3 regions of the Micromonospora sp. NPDC049048 genome follow, and region 1 is predicted to be linked to each of the others. Evidence: riboswitches for the same ligand, from Rfam matches in the RefSeq annotation. Region 1 holds a riboswitch; each other region holds the start of a gene.
The links. Region 1 has a riboswitch for cyclic di-AMP ahead of ACGFIG_RS23585 (C39 family peptidase). Riboswitches for the same ligand answer to the same signal wherever they lie in the genome.

Region 1 (3,264 bases):
CGCGACCGTCGCGCCGGCCGAACGGCCCGCGTCCTCGGCCAACCGCCTGCCGTCGCTGACGGGGCTGCGCTGGGTCGCCGCCCTGCTCGTCTTCGGGTTCCACGCCGCGACGATGGGCATCATCGCCGAGCCCGGCCACAAGGCCGTCGTGGACTGGATCTTCACCCTCGGCCTGTCCGGCGTGCAGTTCTTCTTCATCCTCAGCGGCTTCGTGCTGGTCTGGTCGGCGCGGCCCACCGACACCCGCCGGGCGTTCTGGCGCCGCCGGGTGGCCAAGATCTGGCCGAGCCACGTGGTGCTGTGGGGGGCGGCCCTGGCGGTCGCGGCCTGGTTCGCCGACCCGGTGGACCGGTTCGTCGCCGTGGAGAACCTGTTCCTCCTCCAGGCCTGGGACCCCCGGCCGGGCCACTTCTACAGCATCAACACGGTCAGCTGGTCGCTGTCCTGCGAGTTCTTCTTCTACCTCTGCCTGCCGCTGGCGCTGCCGCTGATCCGCCGGGCCCGGCCGTGGGCGCTGTGGGCCGTCGTGGTCGCGGTGCCGCTGCTGATCCTGGCGCTCTGGCCGGGCCAGGCCCTGGTGCCGGAGGAGAGCCGCTGGTGGTTCACCCAGGTCTTCCCGCCCGTACGGTCGCTGGAGTTCTGGATGGGCGTCGCCGCCGCCGAGCTGATGCGGCGGGGCCGCTGGCGGGGCCCGCGCCTGCCCGTCGCCAGCCTCGTCTTCGTGGCGACCTGGCTGGTCGCCGCGCAGTGGGTCCGCGCCGAACTGTGGGCGGCCCTGCTCTCGGTGGCGTACATCCTGGTCATCACCGCGGCGGCCGACGCGGACGTGCGCGGGCGGCGCTCGCCGTGGCGGTCCCGTCCGATGATCTGGCTCGGCGAGGTCTCCTTCGCCTTCTACCTGGTGCACGTCCTGGTGATGATCACCGTCCTGCGGCTCACCGGCGACTGGGGCGTGGGCTTCCGCGGCTGGTGGGGACTGGCGGTGGTGCTCGGCTTCCTGCTGGTGAACCTGGCCCTGGCCGGCCTGCTGCACCGCTTCGTGGAGAAGCCGATGATGCGGCTGCTCACCCCGCGCCGGCCCGCCCGGCCGACGCCGCCCGGCGGGGACGACGCCGGGAGCACCTCCGGCGGTACCGGGCCGGCGGAGGCGTCGGGGAAGCGGGACAGCGCCGTGCCGCGCCCCCGGTCCGCCGAGCCACGGACCGGGGACCGACCGACGTACGTCGACTCACGCTGACCGTCCCGGCGGGCGGGACGTTCCCGCCGGGGCCGGCCCGCGCACGGACGGTAATCCCACCGTTTCGGTGACGCCGGTCACCACGGCGCCGAATCGGTCAACCAACGTGCGCGGGTCGATTCACGCCGCGAATTCGGGGTGCCGATGTCCGCCTGCTTGACCCCTCGTCCCCCGGAGGGCTCCCAGAAACGGTCGTCCCATTGAGTCACGACAGTGGCTCGATGCCCGCAAAATCGGGCCCAGGATCCAGGTTTAGGCAGGTGGGGTGGGGTTGGCAGGGCGCGAACCGGCCAGTAATGTCGGCGCGTCCGGTGCGGTACCCGATCGCCAGAGGGCGACGCCGCGCCGACCCGCCTAATCGTGAACGACGAACCGGGGACCCACTGCTTCATGGGGTGAATCCGAGGGCCGTAGGCCCTTGGTAGGGCGTTCTTCCCGCCCGAATCCGTCAGCTAACCCGGTCGGCGGTGTCGGAAGGAGTTCCATCCTCGTGCAGCACCCATCCGCCCCTCGGTTGTTCCGCCGTCTCCACGGCGTCGCGGTGCCCGCGCTCCTCGGCCAGCAGGTCGTGAGCTGACCGACCGGTCACCGTCGTTCGTCGCCCGGCTTCCCGGGCGCACCCCCTGAGCAGCCCAGCACCCCGCGCGGACGTCCGTCCGCGCGGTCGGTCCGCCCTGCCCTCGGCACGGATCGCGGGCTGCCCACCCCGAGCCCGTGGAGGAAACCGTGAAGCACCACCTCAAGCGACAGCTGCGTCGCCTCACGTCCGAACGTCCGTACCAGCTGGCCGCCGCGTCCGCCGCCGCGCTCGTGCTGGCGTCGGGCACGGGCGCGCTGCTGGCCAGCACCGACGAGGCCCCCGCCGCCGCGCAGGCCCCGGTCGCCGCGACCGAATCGCGCGACGACGACGCCGCCTCGCGCGGAGCGGCCCGGGTCACGACCGCCCCGTCCAGCGCCGTCCCGTCCAGCGCCGCTCCGGCGGCCTCCAGCGCAGCCCCCTCGGCCAGCGCCTCCAGCGCCGCCGCCAACCCGGATGTGACCCGTGAGCCGGAGCGGCCGAAGCCCCCGGCGGCCAAGAGCCTGAACTACGACTACCAGGCCCAGACCACCTTCTACAACTGCGGCCCGGCGGCCGTCCGGCACGCCCTCAGCGCCGCCGGCATCGCACGCAGCCAGGACACCCTCGGCGCCCAGCTGGGTACCGACCAGATGGGCACCGACTCCGCCGAGGACACCACCCGCGTGCTGAACGCGACGGTGAAGGGTGCGCCGTACCGGACCCGGATGATTCCCGGCGGCGCCGCCACCCCGGCCCAGATGGACCGGCTCCAGGCCGACGTCGTCGCGGCCATCGGCGACGGGCGGGGCGTCGTGGTGAACGTGGCCGGCAGCGCCACGGACACCAACGGCGGCTGGCACTCGTTCCCCGGCGGTCACTACGTCGCCGTCGTCGGCTACCAGGACGAGGGCCGGCTGGTGAAGATCGCCGACTCGGCGAACCCCGCGACCGCCTCGTACTGGATGAGCACCATCGCCCTGGCGAACTGGGCCGCCACCCGCGGCTACTCCGCCTGAGCGACACCGCCGGGCGTCGGCTCCCACCCGGGGGCCGGCGCCCGATGTCGTGTCCGGGTCACGGCCCTCGCCCTCGGCCCGCCCGGGTGACACACTGCGCTGCATGGTCGACGGAACGGGTGACCGGGAGGACGGCCGGCGCGTGCTCCTGCTGCTGCACGGCATGGGCGCCACCGGCGAGGTGTGGCTGCCGTTGGCGCCGCTGCTGGAACGCCGGTGGGCGGGGCGGTGGCTGGCGCCGGACCTCGCCGGCCACGGCTGGTCGCCGCCGCTGCCGGAGTACTCGTTCGCGGGGCTGGCCGCGCGGATCGCCGCCGCTCTGCCGGCGGGGGAACGGCTCGTCGTGCTGGGCCACTCCCTCGGCGGGGTGGTCGGGCTGGCGCTGGCCGCCCGCGGCGCCGGCCTGCCGGTGGACGCCGTGGTCGGGGTCGGCATCAAGGCGGTCTGGTCAC
Region 2 (3,264 bases), on a different contig from region 1:
GTGCGCACGTCACCGCCGCGTGCCGTCACGGCCGCCACCCCGGCGGTCATCGAGTCGCCCGCCCCGCGCGGGTCGGCCGCCTCCAGCCGGGGCATCTCCACCTCGAAGACCTCGCCGTCGACGAGGGCGAGGGCGGGCTTGTCGGCCCGGCTCACCACCACGTTCTCGGCGCCCGCGGCGTGCAGGTCGTAGAGGGCCCGGGTGAGCTGCTCCTCGTCGTCGCCGTCGGCGCGGCCGTCGGCGATCAGCTCCTCGTGGCTGACCTTCAGGAAGAAGACGCCGCTGCTCAGCACGGCGTCGAGGTGCTCACCGCAGAGGTCGACCACCACCCGGCTGCCGTTGGCCCCGAGGTCGGCGGCGAAACGGCGGTAGAGGTCGGCCGGGACCAGGGACGGCTCGTTCGGCCCGCTCAGTACGCTGACCTCGGCGCGCAGCCCCTCGCCGAGGGCCAGGTTGTAGATCTCGTCCAGCTCGTGCCGGCTGAGCGGCTGGCCGGGCACGTCCACGATCTCCCGCCGGGAGCCCTCGCGCCGGTCGTGCACGTACCCGCCGCTGCCGGAGTCGCGGACCACCACCTTCAGGTCCACCCCCTCGCTGACCAGCAGCGGCTCCAGCACCTGGCCGATCTCGCCACCGAGGGCGGTGCAGAGCACCACGTCGACCCCGAGCGACATCACCATCCGGGCCTGCCAGACGCCCTGCCCGCCGGGGTGCAGGTGCAGCTCCGGCGCCTCGCTGGGCTGGTCCACGGTCACCGTCAGCCGGGGCGTGGGCGCGAAGACCATCACGTGCCCGCTCATCCGTCGTACCCGTTCATGCCCCCACCCCTCCAACCGTCGGCACGGTGCGTGGCCGCGCATGAGCTGACGGTAGCGGGAGCGTTGTCCGTGCGGCCGGACTCCGGGCGGCTTCGGCGCGGCGTCGTGAGGGCCGGACCAGGAGCCGCCGGAGACGACGGGCGCCGGTACGCCCCGGGTGCCGCGACGCGTGGCACCCGGGGCGCGGGCGTCAGTAGACCGACAGGTGTACGTGGTTGGTGTGATCGCTGGACGGGTCGCCGTTGGCTCCGCTGTACGACTTCCACCCGCTGCTCGGCAACCAGATCTGCCGGTACCAGATCACGTAGAGCACGGCGAGGCGGTCGGCGTTGTTCACGAAGTACGCCGCGAGGTTGTTGCCGTACGTCCGGTCGCCGCCCGTGGCGTCGCCGCCGAAGCCGCCCTTCTGCGCCGCGAAGTCGCAGGCCCGGCCCTTGGGGTGCTCCCCGGAGCCGCCGGAGCGGTAGCAGGAGACGTAGCGGGTGAAGCCCGCCGCCTTGGCCTGGTTCAGCGCGTGCAGGGTGCGCGGCGTGATGCAGCCGTTGGCGGGGGTGGGGTCGTTGACGCTGCACGACTCGGACGGCCAGGAGCCGTCGGAGTTGCGCGGCGCCGCCTTCGCCGTCTTGTTCGAGGTGCCGCCCGGCGAGCCGCCTCCGCCCGCGGCCTGCTGCTTCTGGTTGGCGACCGTCAGCGCCCGCTCGGCCTGCTCCTTGCGCTTGGCCATCACGGTGACCTGCTTGCGTTGCTCCCGGATCTCGCCGTCCAGGGCGAGCTTGGTGCGGGTGGCGTCGTCCCGGGTCTGCTGGAGCTCGCGCAGGGCCCGGTCCTCCTTGGCGGCCACCGCGTCGAGGGCGGCGGCGCGGTCCATGAAGCCGTCCGGCGAGCCGCTGTTGAGAAGTGCGGACGCCACGCTGAGCCGGCCGGTGCGGTAGGCGGCCCCCGCGATCTCGCCCACGTTGGCGGTGCGCGCCGCCAGCTCCACCTCGGTGGTCTTGAGCTGCGCGGTCAGCTGCTGCTGCCGCCTGGCCGACGTGTCGAGGGCGCGCTTGGCGTCGAGGTAGCCCTTGCTGGCGGCCTCCAGTTGGGCCCGCAGGGCCGGGGTGCCGCCCTCCTCGTCCTGGCCGGGGGCCGCGGCGAGCAGGCCGGCGCGGGTGGCTGCCGCCGCCGGGGCGGCGGTGACCGGGGCCACGGCGGCGCCGAGGGCGAGCATCGTGGCGATCAGGGCCGCCGTCCGGGCGGCACGTCGTCGTACAGGTGCCATCACTGGCATACACGCGTCCTTCCGTCAGCCGCCGACCGGGTTAGCTGACGGGTTCGGGACGGAAGATCCCTACCGCTGACGCGGATGCACCCCACGAACATGGTTCCCCGGTTCGCCCCGTCGGGCGATTAGGCGGCGGCCACCGCCGGCACCGGTGGGTGCCGCCTGGCGGAGGCCGAAGCCGAGACTACCGGTGCCGGTGTGACTGGTGCAGCTCTGGTGACGCAGGGTGTGTGTCCACTAACAGTCAAATCCGGCATAGCGCCACAATAGCCACCCAGATTTAAGGTTGTCCTCATTACCACTCGACTGCCCCACAGGCCCCGGAGGACGCTCCCGGCTCGATCTGCAGCGTGGCGTGCTCGATCTTGAAGTCGTCGTGCAGCGCGTCCCGGGCGGCGCGCAGCACCGCGCCGACCTCCGCGTCGGGCGCCATGGTCAGGTGCGCCGAGGCCACCTCCATCCCGGAGGTCAGGGTCCAGACGTGCAGGTCGTGCACCTCGGCGACGCCCGGCACGGCGGCCAGCCGGTCGTGCACCGCCGTGACCTGGAGGTGTTCCGGCGCGGCCTGCACCAGGATGCGCAGCGCGGCCCGGCCGAGGCGCCAGGTACGCGGCAGGATGAACACCCCGATCGCGACCGCCGCCAACGGGTCGGCCCACCACCAGCCGGTGGCGACGATCAGCAGCGCCGCCCCGATCACGCCGAGTGACCCCAGCAGGTCGCCGAGCACCTCCAGGTACGCGCCGTGGACGTTGATGCTCTCCTTCGCCCCCGAGCGCAGGAGTGCGAACGCGCCGACGTTGGCGAGCAGGCCGAGCACGGCGACCACCAGCATCGGGCCGGCCAGCACCTGCGGCGGATCGCCGAAGCGGCGGACCGCCTCGATCACGACGTAGACCGCGACGCCGGAGAGCAGCATGGCGTTGGCGAGCGCGGCCAGCACCTCCAGCCGGTAGAGGCCGAAGGTGCGCTGCGGATCGCCGCTCGCCCGACGGGTGGCGGCGATCGCCGCGAGCGCCATGCCGATGCCGAGCACGTCGGTGAACATGTGCCCGGCGTCGCTCAGCAGGGCCAGCGAGCCCGTGCGGAAGGCCGCCACCGCCTCCACCACCATCAGGCCGGCGAGCAGCCCGAACGCGGCCCAGAGCCGGCCCCGGTGGCGGTGCGCGGCATTCGCCACGG
Region 3 (3,264 bases), on a different contig from region 1:
TTCGTGCTCGCCTCGACGCTGGAGGTCATCTCGCTCGGCGACCAGCTCGCCGGCCGCCTGGAGGGGAAGAGCTCACTGGGCCGGCTCGGCCTGCTCACCCACTCCACGGCGGGCTTCATCGACCCGGGCTTCTCCGGCCACGTCACCCTGGAGCTGTCCAACGTGGCCAACCTGCCGATCACGCTCTGGCCGGGCATGAAGATCGGGCAACTCTGCATCTTCCGGCTCTCGTCGCCGGCGGAGCACCCGTACGGCTCGGTCGTCTACGGCTCGCGCTACCAGGGGCAGCGCGGGCCGACCCCGAGCCGCTCCTGGCAGCACTGGCGCACCTGGCCGACCCGCTGACCCGACCTGCGAGCGGGCGGAGGGCCCCCGCCGGGCGGGGACCCTCCGGGCACGTCAGCCGGGTCGGCCGTAGCTGTGGATCGGGCCGTCGTCGACCTTCTTCATCTTGATCGGCACCCCGGCGCGGGAGGCGTGCACCACCCAGCCCCCGCCGACGTACATGCCGACGTGGTGCAGGTCGCTGTAGTAGAAGACCAGGTCCCCCGGGCGCAGCTCGCTCCGGCTGACGGACGCGGTGACCCGGCGCTGCTGCGCGGCGTTGTGCGGCAGCGAGACCCCGGCCTTCGCCCAGGCGGCGAGCATCAGGCCGGAGCAGTCGTACGAGTTCGGCCCCTCGGCACCCCAGACGTAGGGCTTGCCGATCTGGGCACAGGCGAACTTCACGGCGGTACCGGCCGGGCCGCCGGGGTAGCCGGCCGGGCAGGGGGCGGGACGCAGCGGCCCGCCGCCGCCGTTGCCGTAGACCCGCAGCCGCAGCTTCTGCAACCGGTCGATCTCGGCGTTGATCTGCTTCTTCTTCGCCGCGAGCTGGGCCTCGGTGCGGCTGAGCTGGACGACCATCTCGTCCAGCGGCGCCTTCTTCGCGGCCAGTTGGTCGCGCAGCTCGGCGACCTGCCGCACGTCCTGCTGCTGGTGCTGGGCGAACCGGTCGAGCAGTTCGAGCTGCCCGACCATCTCGCTGGGCGAGCGGCTGCCCAGCAGGGCGTTGACGACGGAGACGTTCTCGCCCTTGTAGGCGCGGGCGGCCAGGGCGCCCACCTTCTCCATCGCCTCGTCGACCCGCTTCTCCAGCGGCCCGATCTGCGCGGCGAGCGCGTTCGCCTGCTTGCGTCTGGCGGCCAGGTCCTGTCGGGTGGCGTTGTGCCGCTCGATGATCGGTTCGAGCTTGTTCCAGTCCTCGTCGATCTGCCGCTCGATCTCGGCGACCGTCGGTTCGGCGTGGGCCGCCGTGGCGCCACCGGTCAGGACGACGGCGAACGCGGCGAGGGCGGCGAGGGCGGTGGTGCAGCGGTACCAGCGTGGGCGCGGCGCAGCCGTCGTCGGGTCGGTGCGGACCGACCGGGCCGACGGTGGCCGCGGGGCATGGTGTGCCACCGGGCTGCGTACTCCTTCTTCCGGACCGCCTACCGGGTTAGCTGACGGGTTCGGGCGGGAAGGGGACGCCCTACCGCAGGGGCTGCGGATTCACCCCGGGAACCTGGGTCCCCGGCTCGCTCGTGAGCGACTCGGCGGTGTCGGACCGCCACCGCCCGGGTTGGACGGATTGTCACCGGCCGACGAATGACCAGAGTAGAGACGGCCGTTATCGATCCGCAACCCTGCGGGCAGTGACACTCCGTACCCACCCGCGCCTGGCGAATCCGCAACCCGGAAGACGAAGATTTTCTTCCTTCTGAAGTGTCAGACAGAAAGGTATTGACCAAAGGCGGCGGGCGGGGCGAAGGTGGCCCCACCTTTGCCCGCCCGAACTGGGGGTCTGATGCACCTGTCAGCGACATCGAGGAGCAGACGCGTCCTGCTGGCCGCCGCCGTGGCCGCCGCCCTGACGGCGACGCCGCTCACCGCCGCCGGATCCGCCGCCGCAGCGACGCCGGTGACCGACCGGCAGCAGCAGTACGCCGCCGCGTCGGCCGAGTACGGCGTGCCGGAGAGCGTCCTGCTCGGGGTCTCCTACCTACAGTCCCGCTGGGACACCAACGCCGGCACGCCGAGCACCAGCGGCGGCTACGGACCGATGCACCTCACCGACGCCGAGCACGTCGCCGCCCTGTCCGGCGGCACCCACCACGACGAGGGCAGCGAGGACCCGCGCGGCGACGACTCCCGCCCGTCCCTGGCCGAGGCCAACGAGCCGCCGGCCGCCGCCCCGCCCGCCGAGGCGCTCCGGACGCTCGACGCCGCCGCGGAACTGACCGGCGCCAGCGAGGAGGCGCTGCGCACGGACGTCACGGCGAACATCCGGGGCGGCGCGGCGCTGCTGGCCGCGTACCAGAAGGAGATCGGCGCCCCGGTCGGTGCCGGCACCGACCCCGCGGCCTGGTACGGCGCGGTGGCCCGGTACTCGGGCGCGGACAGCGCCGACGCCGCGGCGGCCTTCGCCAACGAGGTGTACGCCACCATCGCCACCGGCGACAGCCGGCTGACCGACGACGGGCAGCGCGTCACGCTGGCCGGCAGCGCGGTCCAGCCGGACCGTTCCTGGCTGGACCGGCTGCGGCTGCGCAAGCTCGCCCGGCCCGACGGGCTGGAGTGCCCGGTCGACATCTCCTGCGAGTGGATCCCGGCGCCGTACCAGCAGTACGGGCCCGCCCTGGGCGACTACGGCAACCACGACCTGGCGAACCGGCCCACGCAGCAGAAGATCGAGTACATCGTCATCCACGACACCGAGGGCTACTTCGGCCCCAGCGTCAACCTGGTCAAGGACCCGAAGCGGGTGGGCTGGCACTACACCCTGCGCTCGGTCGACGGCCACATCGCCCAGCACATCAAGACCAAGGACGTCGGCTGGCACGCCGGCAACTGGTACGTGAACGCCAAGTCCATCGGCCTGGAGCACGAGGGCTTCGCCGGGCACGGCACCTGGTACACCGAGGCGATGTACCGCACCTCCGCCAAGCTGGTCCGTCACCTGGCGCGGCAGTACAACATCCCGCTGGACCGCAACCACATCATCGGCCACGACAACGTCCCCGGCACCGTCGCCGCGAACGTGCGCGGCATGCACTGGGACCCGGGACCGTACTGGGACTGGTCGCACTACTTCGACCTGCTGAAGGCGCCGTTCAAGTCGACCGGCACGCACCGGACCGGGCTGGTCACCATCGACCCCGACTTCGCCACCAACCAGCCGCCGTTCACCGGCTGCAACCGGCAGCCGCCGGGCGTGCCGAACCCGCCGCCGGCGGAGGCCCCCTG

Region 2: another riboswitch for cyclic di-AMP. It lies ahead of ACGFIG_RS11620 (coiled-coil domain-containing protein); the one in region 1 lies ahead of ACGFIG_RS23585 (C39 family peptidase).
Region 3: another riboswitch for cyclic di-AMP. It lies ahead of ACGFIG_RS20380 (NlpC/P60 family protein); the one in region 1 lies ahead of ACGFIG_RS23585 (C39 family peptidase).

What each region holds. Positions count from the first base shown of each region.
Region 1 covers NZ_JBICTM010000007.1:361,065-364,328, reverse strand. The annotation lists gene ACGFIG_RS23590 (acyltransferase family protein) at 1-1,237, shown strand, start outside; cyclic di-AMP (ydaO/yuaA leader) riboswitch at 1,579-1,719, shown strand; gene ACGFIG_RS23585 (C39 family peptidase) at 1,952-2,812, shown strand; gene ACGFIG_RS23580 (alpha/beta fold hydrolase) at 2,916-3,264, shown strand, end outside.
Region 2 covers NZ_JBICTM010000003.1:225,316-228,579, forward strand. The annotation lists gene ACGFIG_RS11615 (1-phosphofructokinase family hexose kinase) at 1-800, opposite strand, end outside; gene ACGFIG_RS11620 (coiled-coil domain-containing protein) at 1,009-2,079, opposite strand; cyclic di-AMP (ydaO/yuaA leader) riboswitch at 2,093-2,224, opposite strand; gene ACGFIG_RS11625 (cation diffusion facilitator family transporter) at 2,378-3,264, opposite strand, start outside.
Region 3 covers NZ_JBICTM010000006.1:172,410-175,673, forward strand. The annotation lists gene dcd (dCTP deaminase) at 1-345, shown strand, start outside; gene ACGFIG_RS20380 (NlpC/P60 family protein) at 400-1,440, opposite strand; cyclic di-AMP (ydaO/yuaA leader) riboswitch at 1,453-1,587, opposite strand; gene ACGFIG_RS20385 (N-acetylmuramoyl-L-alanine amidase) at 1,826-3,264, shown strand, end outside.